3 regions of the Blautia acetigignens genome follow, and region 2 is predicted to be linked to each of the others. Evidence: a T-box and tRNA genes for the amino acid it is inferred to sense, from the RefSeq annotation. Region 2 holds a T-box; the other regions hold tRNA genes.

What was found. The T-box of region 2 lies ahead of thrS (threonine--tRNA ligase). A T-box ahead of a tRNA ligase gene usually reads a tRNA of that ligase, here a tRNA-Thr.
Region 1: it encodes a tRNA-Thr, which carries the amino acid that the T-box ahead of thrS (threonine--tRNA ligase) is inferred to sense. The anticodon was not compared.
Region 3: it encodes a tRNA-Thr, which carries the amino acid that the T-box ahead of thrS (threonine--tRNA ligase) is inferred to sense. The anticodon was not compared.

What each region holds. Positions count from the first base shown of each region.
Region 1 is NZ_JAOQJM010000017.1:35,268-39,882, forward strand. It holds gene glgB (1,4-alpha-glucan branching enzyme) at 1-1,872, shown strand, start outside; tRNA gene OCV70_RS15970 (tRNA-Thr) at 1,990-2,062, shown strand; gene OCV70_RS15975 (ABC transporter ATP-binding protein) at 2,297-3,373, shown strand; gene OCV70_RS15980 (ABC transporter permease) at 3,370-4,221, shown strand; gene OCV70_RS15985 (ABC transporter permease) at 4,218-4,615, shown strand, end outside.
Region 2 is NZ_JAOQJM010000001.1:8,319-12,933, reverse strand. It holds gene OCV70_RS00075 (SEC-C metal-binding domain-containing protein) at 1-501, shown strand, start outside; gene OCV70_RS00070 (YdcF family protein) at 622-1,368, shown strand; T-box leader at 1,665-1,872, shown strand; gene thrS (threonine--tRNA ligase) at 1,999-3,933, shown strand; gene OCV70_RS00060 (shikimate dehydrogenase) at 4,031-4,615, opposite strand, start outside.
Region 3 is NZ_JAOQJM010000013.1:29,980-34,594, forward strand. It holds gene OCV70_RS14030 (hypothetical protein) at 1-226, shown strand, start outside; gene OCV70_RS14035 (4Fe-4S binding protein) at 352-744, opposite strand; gene OCV70_RS14040 (glutamine--tRNA ligase/YqeY domain fusion protein) at 980-2,647, opposite strand; tRNA gene OCV70_RS14045 (tRNA-Thr) at 2,842-2,914, opposite strand; gene OCV70_RS14050 (isopeptide-forming domain-containing fimbrial protein) at 3,111-4,615, opposite strand, start outside.

The DNA.
Region 1 (4,615 bases), on a different contig from region 2:
CAGACAGGTGATAAAGAGAGAAGCTTTAAGGATGCCTATGGCTTTGGAGGAATCCTCACAGAGGAGGATGAGACTGCCTTCTTGTGCGGCGTTTATTATGAAGGCTATAAGAAGTTAGGTGCGCATCCTATGGTTATGAATGGGGTAAGCGGAACCCATTTTGCAGTGTGGGCACCCAATGCCATTCGTGTAAGCGTTGTGGGAGATTTTAATGACTGGGACGGCAGAGTGCTTCCTATGCATAAGATGCCAAAATCCGGTATTTTCCAGCTGTTTGTTCCGGGAGTGAAGGTGGGAGATGCCTACCGGTATGAAATCAAGGCGAAAGGGGATGTACTTCTTCAAAAGGCAGACCCCTATGGAAACAGAACTGCTGCTCCGCCGGAATGGAACTCGGTTGTGGCAGATGTGTCAGACTTTGAATGGAATGACAGCAAGTGGATGAAGGACCGGAAGAAGTACGATGACCGCAGACAGCCGGTTTCTATCTATGAGACAAGCCTTGGCAAGTGGAATAATAAGAAGGAATTAGTTTCTTTTCTGAAGGAAGAGGGCTATACCCATGTAGAGCTTCATCCGGTTATGGAATTTCTGGCAGATGAGGCAGATGGCTATCCTACCTCTTCATACTTTGCCCTTAGCACACGATATGGAGAGCCTAAGGAGTTTGCTGCCTTTGTTGATCAGCTTCATCAGGAAGGAATCGGTGTGATCCTTGACTGGTCCCCGGCCCAGTTCCCAAGATATGAGGGCGGACTGGAGAAATTTGACGGAACTGTTCTTTATGAGGTGAAGGATCCTGGTATGGCAGTTCATCCTATGTGGGGAACCATGCTTTATAATTATGACAGTCCTATGGTAAAGGATTTTTTGATTTCAGGTGCCTGCTTCTGGCTGGAGGTTTTCCATGCAGACGGACTTCGCATGGATGATGTGGATGCCATGCTTTACCTGGATTACGGAAGAAAAGACGGATGGACACCGAATATGTACGGCTCCAATGAGAATCTGCATGCCATAGAATTCCTGAAGCATCTCAATTCCATTGTGAAGAAACGTAATCCGGGCGCGCTTCTCATTGCCCAGGAGGACGGTCTGTGGCCGGAGCTGACAGATTGTGTAGAGAATGATCATATTGGCTTTGACTACAAGTGGAGCGGCGGATGGACCAGAGATTTCCTGTTCTATCTTTCCGTAGATCCTTTCCTTCGGAAAAATTATCATGACCAATTGACTTTGTCTACCTTATATGCATATTCTGAGCATTATGTACTCACCCTTGGAAGCAGAGATGTGGGAACTCTTGGGGAATTTATGGATAAGCTTCCAGGAGATGAGAAGCAGAAGCTGGCACAGGTAAGAGCTGCTTATTCCTATATGATGGTACATCCCGGCTGCAAGATGATGGCACCACAGGGGGATATGCCAGAGGGGCTGGCGAAATGCATTCAGGCATTGAATGCTCTTTACAAAAATTCTCCTGCTCTTTATAAGCTGGATGACGATTATGACGGATTCGAGTGGATTCAGCTGATGAAGTACGAGGAAAATGTGATCACTTTCCTTCGCAAAACAGAAAAGCCGGAGGAGACGCTTCTGGTGATCTGCAATTTTGCTGCCATTCCTTATGAGAATTACCAGGTTGGCGTACCGTTTGCAGGCAAATATAAAGAAGTCTTTAACAGTGACGCTGCAGAATTTGGCGGCGAGGGCGTTGTAAATGCCCGGGTCAAAGCAGCAAAGGCAGAAGAGTGGGACGAGCGGGAGTATTCTATTAAAGTGAAATTACCGGCTCTTGGAGTAAGCATCTATAGCTGTACTCCGGGGAAGGCACCTGCCAAGAGGGCAATTGCTTCGAAGACTGTGAAATGATTGCACAGTAGTGGAATTTTCCCAGGAGGACTGGTTCAAAATTTCCTTGACAAATGCAGATGTATAAATTAAAATAGCAATTGTGTCCGGCAGATGTTTTCATCTGCCGATGCATAAGCTGGAATAGCTCAGTCGGTAGAGCACTTCACTCGTAATGAAGGGGTCGTGAGTTCGAGTCTCATTTCCAGCTTTTTTTATTTTGCAAAAGGGTATATTCCATGATTGAATGTACCTTGAACAGGACGGACCTGCTTTTGGCGTACCTTTTTTCGGCAAATTATATGAAAATACGGGTTACCGATTTCGTAAGGTGCAGTAATAGCACTGCATTAACATTTATTATGTTAATGCCGAAGTCCATCAAGGGCTTTGTTATGTCGGCAGCCCGTATTTTTTTTCACAAAAACAGAGAGGAGGGGAATGAATGTCTGACTCATTTCTTGAATTAAAAAATCTGAAAAAAAGCTTTGCCCCCGGCGAGGCTGTTCTTCAGGGGATAAATCTTACAATCAGGCAGGGCGAGTTTGTAACCCTGCTAGGTGCTTCCGGCTGCGGCAAGACAACCACCTTGCGTATTATCGCAGGCCTGGAGCAGCCCGACAGCGGCAGTGTGTGGCTGGAGGGACAGGATGTGACTGCTCTTGAACCTAATCAGCGAGATGTGAATACGGTATTTCAGAATTATGCCCTTTTTCCCCACATGAATGTGGCGGATAATATTGGGTATGGCTTGAAAATCCGTAAGGCTCCCAAGGCTGAGATTAAGAAAAAGGTGAAAGAGATGCTGGAGCTTGTGCAGCTGGAGGGGTATGAGAAGCGAAAGCCCTCAGAGCTTTCCGGCGGTCAGAAGCAGAGGGTTGCAATTGCCAGAGCACTGGCAAATAATCCGAGGGTTTTGCTGCTGGATGAACCTCTTGGAGCACTGGATCTGCAGCTTCGCCGCACCATGCAGCTGGAGCTGAAGCGTTTGCAGAAGAAGCTTGGAATTACCTTTATTTATATTACCCATGACCAGGAGGAGGCCATCAATATGTCTGACCGGATCGTGGTAATGAATCAGGGGCAATTTGAGCAGATCGGAACACCGGATGAAATTTATAATCATCCGAAGACCAGCTATGTGGCTGCCTTTGTAGGAAATGCCAATATTCTCAAGGGAATTGTAGCAGAGAAAAACGGGCACCACATAAAAGTGAAGCTGGGAGATGAAGTGGCTTCTATTGATACAGAGGAAAAGGTAAATGTCGGGGAAAACGTTACGGTTGCTCTTCGTGGTGAACACATTCTGCTGGAGGAAAATGGCGACTTGCATGCCACTGTGAAGGAGAAAAATTTTGCAGCAGGGCAGCTCAGGGTTTTGCTTACCCTGCCAAATGGTGATGAGGTTACAGCCAGCCGCTTCGGTATGAATGCAGACATTCAGCCGGGACAGCAGATTTGCTGGCGTTTTGAACCAAAGGATGCGGTTTTAGTGGACCGTCCTAAGGGAGGTACAAACTGATGGGCAAAAAAAGCTCCATATGGATGATTCTTCCTTTATATATTTTTACCCTGATATTTGTAGCCTGCCCACTTCTCTATATGGTTGCCTTAAGCTTTGCCACTCCAGGAGAAGTTCACGGGGTACAGTGGATTTTTACACTGGATAATTACAGAAAGCTATTAGAGCCTGTATATCTGAATACATTTGCCCAGTCCTTTCAGCTTGCTTTTACAAGCACCCTGTTTATAACACTGATCGGCTATCCTTTTGGCTATTATATGGCGAAGCTGCCGGCCGGCGGCAAAAAGAAAGCCATGCTGCTTCTTATGCTACCCTTCTGGGTGAATTCCCTGATCCGTCTTTATGGCTGGATCATTATTCTTCAGAAAAAAGGACTTCTGAATTTCCTTCTGAAGAAGCTTGGCCTGATCGAGAAGCCTTTGAAGCTGATGTACAGTTACCCGGCAATTGTAATCGGTATGATTTATGTGCTGCTGCCTTTTATGATCTTGTCTGTATATTCCAGTGCGGAAAAGCTGGACTGGTCTTTGGTGGAGGCAGCCCGGGATCTTGGTGCCGGCAAAATAAAAGCCTTTTGGACGGTTAGCTTTAAGCTGACTCTGCCCGGACTTTTGTCAGGTGTGATTCTGACCTTTATCCCATCTATGGGGCTGTTTTTCATAGCAGATATTCTGGGCGGAAATAAAGTGGTGCTGGTAGGAAGCCTGATCCAGGATCAGATGACCAGGGGAAATAACTGGCCCTTTGCAGCAGCCCTGGCAGTGATCATGATGATCCTTACCACCTTGATGATCCTTTTGTACCGTAAGGTTACCAATGCCAAAGAAGTGGAGGGGCTGGGATGAAAAAAAGCACACGTTTCGAAAAAATCTACCTGGGTATTGTTTTTTTGCTGATGTATCTGCCGGTGGCAGTTGTGATCATTTTTTCCTTTAATGAATCCAAGCTTCCTGTACGGCTGACCGGATTTTCCCTGCAGTGGTATCAGAAGCTGTTTGCAGATCGTGACATGCAAGAAGCACTTGTAAACAGTTTGATCCTGGGAGCTGCCAGCTGTGCGGTTTCCGCGGTGATCGGAACCATGGGAGCAGTGGGACTGTCACGAATCCATTGGAAAACAAAGGGCGCACTTGAGTACATCTCTATTTTGCCCCTTATGATACCGGAAATTATTCTGGGCATGGTGCTGATGGCATTTTTTTATATGCTGAACCTGCCCTTTGGAATGCTGACCCTGCT
Region 2 (4,615 bases):
ATTTTAGAGCAGTGGCGTGCCATTGCCTATGACCAGCAGGCAGACCGTAATAAACTCCAGCAGTTCTGGGCAAGATATTTTGCTATTGAGAAGAACATTTATGCACAGCTTCTTGAGAATCCGGACGAAGTCGTTACCGGTACAGTAAAAGAGCTGGCTGAGAAATATAATCAGGAAGTTCTTACCATGGTTGGTTTCCTTGATGGAATCAACGACAGCCTGAAGATCCAGAACCCGATCGAGACTATGGATGAGAACACTACCGTAAGCCTTTGCTTCGACAAAGAGCTTCTTTACAAGAACATGGTAGACGCTAAGGCTGACTGGCTTTACAATCTTCCGCAGTGGGACAAGATCTTCACACCTGAGAAGCGTAAAGAGCTTTATCTTGAGCAGAAGAAATCCGGTACTGTTGTGAAAGCACACAAGATTGGACGTAACGATCCGTGTCCATGCGGAAGCGGAAAGAAATATAAATTCTGCTGCGGTAGAAACAAATAATCATAGTGCATAATGGACCGGAAGCCAGATGAGCTTTTGGTCTTGGGGAACGGATTGCAAGGGTGGCATAGCTGTCCTGCAATCCGTTTTGTGTATCTAACAGGAAAGTGAGAATAGAATTTGAGTTTACTATGTTTTTGTGCAGGCAGTATCTGTCTGGCCTATTACCTGTTGATTGTGGTTTATGCGGGGATTACCGCTGATTTCGCCTGGATCTGGTTGGTACTGGCGGCAATTTTGGAAGGCGGCGCAGTTTTGATCCGCTATGGAAAAAATCATCCCGGATTTTTCCCAGGATGGGTGAAATATGCAGTATCAGCAGTGGTGCTGCTGGGAATCGTGTGCTTTGCAGCACTTTGCAGCCTTGTGGTTTCCGGTATGAAAACATCAGCCCGGAAAAATCTGGATTATGTGGTAGTGCTTGGCGCCCATGTAAAAGGGGATGTACCGTCCAAGGCACTGGAGCTTCGCCTGAAGGCAGCACTGAAATATGCCAGGGAGAATGAGGACACGATCCTGGTTCTTTCCGGCGGACAGGGCTTCGGGGAAGATATTACAGAGGCGAAATGCATGGAGAATTACCTCACAGCCCATGGGATTTCCAGGGAGCGGCTGGTGCTGGAAGAGAAATCCACCAACACAAAGGAGAATCTGAAATTTTCGGATGCGCTTACAGGCTGCAGCCAGAAAAATACGGGAATCCTGTCCAATAATTTTCATGTGTACCGTGCGGTGAAAATAGCAGAAAAAGCAGGATATGAACATCCTTATGGAATAGCAGCCCCATCAGACCCAATCATGCAGGTTCATTATGTGGTGCGGGAAGCAGCGGCTCTTATAAAGGCGAAAATTTATGGGAATATTTAAAAGAGAAATGATCATACTGCTTGTTAGGCATTTATGAATTCATTCATGCCTGCGTACAGGACTTTCATTGTTACTGTTCATAGGTAATATTCCGCGAGGTGTTTTTTGTGAACAAAGTTCACAGAAAACCCGAGGTTTGCGGCGCGAAATCATGCAAAGCATGATTTCTGTGCATCGCGAAGCGTGTTACTGGGCACGGAGTGAACAGTAACCTTTCATTGCAAATTTTTCTCCTCTTTGTTTTTGTAGTTATTGACAAACCCAGAACCCAAGGCTATAATGAGGCATAGTGATAAGAAAACACGTTGACGAGAAGAGTAAACTGTGGAATGTTTCAGAGAGAGGCAGGCAGCTGGAAATGCCTTATCAGGAAGCAGTTGAAAACTACCTCTGAGTGACCCTAATCCGGTCCGGTGATTCCGTTACCATCAAATAAGTGGCCTGGTTTACAGATACGTATGCTATGGCAAGCAGGGTGGAACCGCGAGTATACTCGTCCCTTACAGTGTGAGAGCATTGTAAGGGGCTTTTTTATTTCGTCCCTGCAAAGGCAAACGTTACCATACGTTTTTTGTATCAGACAGTTTCCTGCCAGATACAGTTTCAGAAAAAGAAAAGGAGACACGAATCATGATTATCACATTAAAAGACGGTTCTAAGAAAGAATACGCAGAAGCGAAATCCGTTATCGACATTGCATCCGACATCAGCGAGGGCCTTGCAAGAGTAGCCTGTGCAGGTGAAGTTGACGGAGAGGTCGTTGACCTGAGACATGTAGTTGACAAAGACTGCGAGTTAAGCATTCTTACATTTGAGGATGAAGGCGGAAAGGGAGCTTTCCGTCACACCACATCCCACATTATGGCACAGGCTATCAAGAGACTGTACCCGGATGTAAAGCTTGCAATCGGACCATCTATCGCAGACGGATTTTATTATGATATTGACAGCGAGAACCCGATCACCACAGAGGATCTTGCCAAGATCGAAGCAGAGATGAAGAAGGTAGTGAAGGAAGCACTTCCGATCACCCGCTTCACCAAATCCAGAGAAGAAGCAATCGCATTTTTCAAAGAGAAAGATGAGCCATACAAGGTAGAGCTTATCGAAGATCTTCCAGAGGATGCTGAGATCAGCTTCTATCAGCAGGGCGAGTTCGTTGACCTTTGTGCAGGACCTCACCTGATGACAACCAAACCAGTAAAGGCATTCAAGCTTACCAGCATTGCAGGTGCTTACTGGAGAGGAAGCGAGAAGAACAAAATGCTTACCAGAATCTACGGAACTTCCTTCACAAAGAAAGCAGATCTGGAAGAGTACATCAACCGTATGGAAGAAGCTAAGAAGCGTGACCACAGAAAGCTTGGCAAAGAGCTTGGACTGTTCATGATGAGCGACGAGGGTCCTGGATTCCCGTTCTTCCTTCCAAAGGGAATGGTTCTTAAGAACACACTTCTTGACTACTGGAGAGAGATTCACCAGAAAGCAGGATATGTTGAGATTTCCACACCAATCATGCTGGCTCGTCATCTTTGGGAGACTTCCGGACATTGGGATCACTATAAAGAAAATATGTACACAACTGTTATTGATGAGCAGGATTTTGCAATTAAGCCAATGAACTGTCCAGGCGGTATTCTTGTATATCAGTCTGAGCCACGTTCTTACCGTGATCTGCCGCTTCGTATGGGTGAGCTTGGTCTGGTACATCGTCATGAGAAATCCGGTCAGCTTCACGGACTGATGCGTGTACGCTGCTTCACACAGGATGATGCCCATATTTTCATGATGCCGGAGCAGATCCGTGAGGAGATCAAAGGCGTTGCAAAGCTGATCGACGAAGTATATCAGCTGTTTGGATTCAAATATCATGTAGAGCTTTCCACACGTCCTGAGGATTCCATGGGAAGCGATGAGGACTGGGAGATGGCTACAGACGCTCTTCGCGGAGCTCTTGACGACCTTGGTCTTGACTATGTGGTAAATGAAGGAGACGGAGCATTCTACGGACCGAAGATCGACTTCCATCTTGAGGACTCCATCGGAAGAACCTGGCAGTGCGGTACCATTCAGCTTGACTTCCAGCTTCCGCTTCGCTTTAACTGCGAGTACATTGGAGCTGACGGAGAGAAACATCGTCCGATCATGATCCACCGTGTAGCATTCGGTTCTATCGAGCGTTTCATCGGTATCCTGATCGAGCATTTTGCAGGTGCTTTCCCAACATGGCTTGCTCCTGTTCAGGTTAAGGTGCTTCCGATTTCTGACAAATATATGGACTATGCAAACAAGGTTCTGGATGATTTGAAAGAGTCTGGCATCCGTGCTGAGATTGATACCCGTGCTGAGAAGATCGGTTACAAGATCCGTGAGGCAAGACTTCAGAAGATTCCTTACATGCTGGTTGTTGGTGCGAAGGAAGAGGAAGAGGGCAAGGTTTCTGTAAGAAGCCGTTTCCTTGGAGATGAAGGTGCAAAGGATCTTCAGGAGTTCATCACTTCCATCAAAGCTGAGATTAAGAGCAGAGAGAACCGCAAGGTAGAGGTTCAGGAAGAGAAGAAATAATCTATGTAAAAAATAACAGGCGCTGCTGTAAAAAGCGGCGCCTGTTTTCTTAAAAATGTGAATTTTGTTATGAAACAGAGTACTATCAGGAGAAAAATCAATCAGCGAAGAATTTTGCCTTAATTTCCTTCACTGGCATTTCTTTCCCGGTCCATAAGCGGAAAGCCTCTGCACCCTGATAAAGAAGCATATACATACCGTTAAAGGTACGGCAGCCAGCCTCTCTGGCTTCCTTGAGGAAACGGGTTTCCCGGGGATTGTAGATGACGTCGGATACGATCAGGTCCGGGTGATAGAGGGAAGTATCTTCAATAATCGTTCCCTCAGTGTTTGGGGCCATGCCTACGGAAGTTGCATTGAGGAGCAGGGCACTTTCAGAAATGGCCTGGGCAAGGGCTGCCGTATCCTTATTTTCGTGAAGGACTGCCTTGCAGGGAAGAGTGGAGTTGATATTTTCTGCAAGCTTCTGGGTGCGATCCCAGAAACGGCTGGTTTCCCGGGCAAAAATGTGGATTTTTTCCACGCCGTCAAGAGCAGCCTGTGCACAGATGGCAGTAGCAGCACCGCCGGCACCCATGATCGTGATGGTTTTGCCTGTGATGTCATAGCCGGCATCTTTGACTGCCTGCATATAGCCAACACCGTCTGTGTTGTATCCGGTAAGATGTCCGTCATCATTGAC
Region 3 (4,615 bases), on a different contig from region 2:
AACTTCCGAGGAAGAGACCGCCGAAGTACCGGAAGATGAGGATTCAGCTGAAAATCCTGCCGAAAAGGATTCAGACGAAGATTCAGCGGACGCTGAGGAAACAGATGAGGAAGCCGTAGACAATGCTCTTGAAGAAGCAGAAAAAATTGCGAATGAATTCGAGGAAGATCTTGCAGAAGCAAAAGAAGAGCAGGACAAGGAAGAAGCTTCCATTCATATCGACTGATTTTTAGTCACTGATTTTGACAGATAAAAAATTGAAAGGCCGCTGCCCGGTAATTTCTCCGGACAATGGCCTTTTTAATTTTACAAATACTTATGTGAGGATGCTGGGTAAAGCGCCCTCTCTCATTATGCCTCTTTAATCTCGAGAACATCCATCGGACATGCTTTTACGCAGATGCCGCAGGCGATACATTTGCTTACTGTCTCTGCTTCTTCTGCTTTTACCATTACGCCGAATGGACAGACTTCTTTACATTTTCCGCAGCCTACACATTTCTTCTTGTTGATCATGTATACGCCCTTTGGATTCTGAGTGATGGCACCCTCCGGACAGACTTTTGCGCATTTTCCGCACTGTACGCATACAACTGGTTTCGGGCTTACGCCGTCTTTCTGTACAGAAATTTTGATGCAGGAAAGATCCTCGTCAAATTTCTTGTAAAATGCCTCTGAACAGGCAATTTCACATGCCTTGCATGCCATACATGCATCTTTTTTTGCTACGTTAAGCTTTTTCATTTTGATTTCCTCCGCTTTTGTAATATTTATGATAGTTGTTTTATCCTGCCGAATAGATGAAACTAACTAAAAAACTTCTGCGCAGAACTGCCGGCAATTCCCATAGGAATACCGGCAGTTCACACTGTTATAATAATTATTTAGTTTCACGATTCAGCAGTTAAATACCGCTTTTCAAAAGGCATTCTGCAAAGTAAAGCATGCAGACTGCAAACTTTTTAATCTTCTCCGGCAATTAAGCCTTCGGTAATTTGAAGGAACTCTTAAGGGATACAATACGGTTAAATACCGGTGCTCCCTCCTTGGAGTCGTGGATATCGGCACAGTAGAATCCGTTTCTTACGAACTGATAGCTGTCATAGCCTTTTGCCTTAAGAAGCTCTGGCTCTACATAAGCAGAAACCTCAACAAGGGAATTGGGGTTCAGGTTCAGCTCGCCAGTTTCCTTATCGTATACACCCTTCTCCTCGTCAACAATGTTCTCATAAAGGCGTACCGGAACCTTGCCGGCATTTGTTGCCTCTACCCAGTGGATGGTTCCCTTTACCTTACGTCCGTCAGGTGCGTTGCCGCCTTTTGTCTCCGGGTCATAAGTACAGTGTACCACATGAACGGTTCCGTCATCGTCTGCCTCAAAACCTGTACAGGTTACAAAATATGCGTTCATCAGACGCACTTCTGTTCCCAGGAAGAGACGTTTGTATTTCTTCGGCGGGTCGATCATGAAGTCTTCTCTTTCAATATAAAGCTCTCCGCTAAACGGAACCTTTCTGGTTCCAAGTGCCTCATTCTCCATATTGTTCGGAGCATCCAGGTACTCTACCTGTCCTTCCGGATAATTATCGATCACCAGTTTGATCGGATCAAGAACTGCCATGTAGCGCGGAGCCTTTAATTTCAGATCCTCACGGATGCAGTACTCAAGCATTGCATAATCCACAGAACTGTCAGCCTTGGAAACACCGCAAAGCTCTACAAACTTCTGAATGGATTCCGGAGTATATCCGCGGCGGCGCAGACCGGAAATGGATACCAGTCTCGGGTCATCCCAGCCATCTACGATTCCGGTCTCAACAAGCTTCTTAATATAACGCTTACCGGTTACTACGTTGGTCAGATACAGCTTTGCAAACTCGATCTGCTTCGGCGGATGCGGATACTCAAGCTCTCTTACTACCCAGTCATATAGCGGTCTGTGGTCCTCAAATTCCAAAGTACAGATGGAATGGGTAATTCCCTCGATTGCATCCTCAATTGGATGTGCAAAGTCATACATCGGATAAATACACCAGGTATCACCGGTTCTGTGGTGGCTTACATGTGCCACACGGTAGATAACCGGATCACGCATGTTCATGTTCGGAGAAGCCATATCGATTTTGGCACGGAGAACCTTCTCTCCATCTGCGTACTTGCCGTCCTTCATCTCCTCAAACAGCTGAAGGTTCTCTTCTACGCTTCTGTTGCGGTATGGGCTCTCTTTCCCTGGCTCCTTTAAGGTTCCGCGGTATTCCCTGATCTGGTCAGCACTTAAATCGCAGACATAGGCTTTGCCTTTCTTGATCAGCTTTACAGCAGCCTCGTACATCTGTCCGAAATAATCGGAAGCAAAAAACAGTCTGTCCTCCCAGTCTGCTCCCAGCCATTTGATATCTTCCTTGATGGATTCTACAAACTCAGATTTCTCTTTGGTCGGGTTTGTATCATCAAAACGCATGTTGAATTTACCGTTATATTCTTTTGCCAGTCCTGCATTTAAAAGAATGGATTTGGCATGTCCTATATGAAGATAGCCGTTTGGCTCTGGCGGGAAACGGGTATGAACGGTATCATAAACTCCTTCTGCCAGGTCTTTATCAATGATATTTTCAATAAAATTTTTGGAAACCGTTTCGTTCTCCATGTTTCTCCCTCCTGAAATCCTCTGTTATTTATAGCATATGAATACTATCAGTTAGTCTTAAAGCCTTCTTTTACAGGCTCCAGTTGATTTATCTTATCATAATCCCTCTCATTTTAAAAGTTTTTCTTAATAAAAAGTGGATTTTTTTATATCGTATAAACAAAAAAGTCCTTGAAATAGAATCAAGGACTTTAAGCTGATGACGGGAATCGAACCCGTGACCTCCGCCTTACCAAGGCGACGCTCTACCGACTGAGCCACATCAGCACTCTTGTGCTTCAGCATTTCTGCCGCTCACAGTTGATTATATTACCAGAAGGTTATGCGATTGTCAACAGTTATTTTCAAATTTTTTCAAAAAATATAAAATAATTAAAATTCTTCCCCCAAGCCCAGCCTGTGCCAGGCTGGGCTTTATGATATGGAATCTTTCTTTATGGGAATTTTTTATGAAAAGTTGTTTCTACGGTATGATCACATTTCTCACAAATCCGGTGTCCGTCAGTTCCCGGTCCGTTGTTTTTTTGTTGGTAAATACGGCGGTTCCATTTTGATTCATAGACAGGTCAAACTGCACTTCTTTTCCATTTATCTTTCCGCCGGATACGCCGTCAATCTTTTCCAGTTCATACCGCATGATCCTGCATTCGGAAACGGTATATACTCCTGCAGGAACTTCAAAAGATAGGCTTAGTCTTGCGTCTTTGGAGGTATCTGTATTTTCCCTGGTGAATTCTACTGTATCATAATAAGTGTACTTTTCTCCGTCCAGATCCGTTCCCTGCAAGCGAAATGTAAAAACAGGATTTCCATGGGCCCATACAATTTCCTTTCCATGGATTACTTTGTCCACCTGGATGGTCACCAGCTTCACATCTGTCATCTCAAAGGATTGGACGGCTTCCTCATTTTGGATCACGCATTTTACAGGCGCACCCTTTTTATAGCCTTTTGGAGCTTCCAATTCTGTCAGAAGGTACTCTCCTGCTGCCAGCCGGTTGATTCTGTGGGGTGTTGTCCCAGATATCCAGGTGTCCACGATTTTTCCCTTTGCGTCTGTAAGCCGCAGGGTGGCACCAGCTACCGTTTTTTGGGTGGCCTTGTCTGTTTTTCGAAATTCTGCTTTGGTGTATCCGTTCTCTACTGTAATGGTATGTCCCTGTTCCTGTTCCACAAGACCGTTTTCGTCTACTGTGAATTCATAGGAGCGTCCGTCCGGTACATAGCCATCCGGCGCTGTTTTTTCCTGAAATACGTAGGTTCCAGGGACAAGCCCCTTGATCTGGATCATGCCGTTTGCGTCTGTTGTATAAAGCTTCCCTTTGTCTGCTCCTTGTGTTTTCTCCCACAGAAGAAAGCTTACGCCAGCAAGACACCGATCCGGATCGCTGACATTTTCCTTTTTGGATACCTTTTTAATGCAGACCAGAGTTTCCTCATTTTGGAAGACGGCTGTTTTTTGTGCATCTCCTTCTTTTAATTCCACATCACAGACTTTTGACGTAACCACGTAACCTTTGGGAGGAGTCCGTTCCTCTACTGTATATTTTCCCATATAAAGAGGCTTCGAAATGGCTGTTCCGCTTTCATCCGTAGTAACTTTGTCCACTGTTTCTCCTGAAGAAAGCAGAAGCGTTCCCACAACAGAATAGATATCTGCCGCAGCTTTCACTTCAAATACAGCTCCCTGCAGGTTTCTGCCGGAAGGATCTTTCTTTCGAACAGTTATCGTTCCCTTTGGAGTGTCTTCTTTTATGATCACTTCTGTTTTATCTGTATTTCCGAAAACAGAGGCTGGGGTTCCCTGATGCCATTCAAAAATAACCGAAGCCATATTATACACATGTGCCTCCAGAATGTCCGGATTCTGGTTCACTGCGTAATAAAGCTGCAGACTGCAGCCTTTTTTTAATCTTACCGACAGCTGCAGTCTGAGGATTTTCCCGTAGCTGCTTTCTGGCAGGGAAC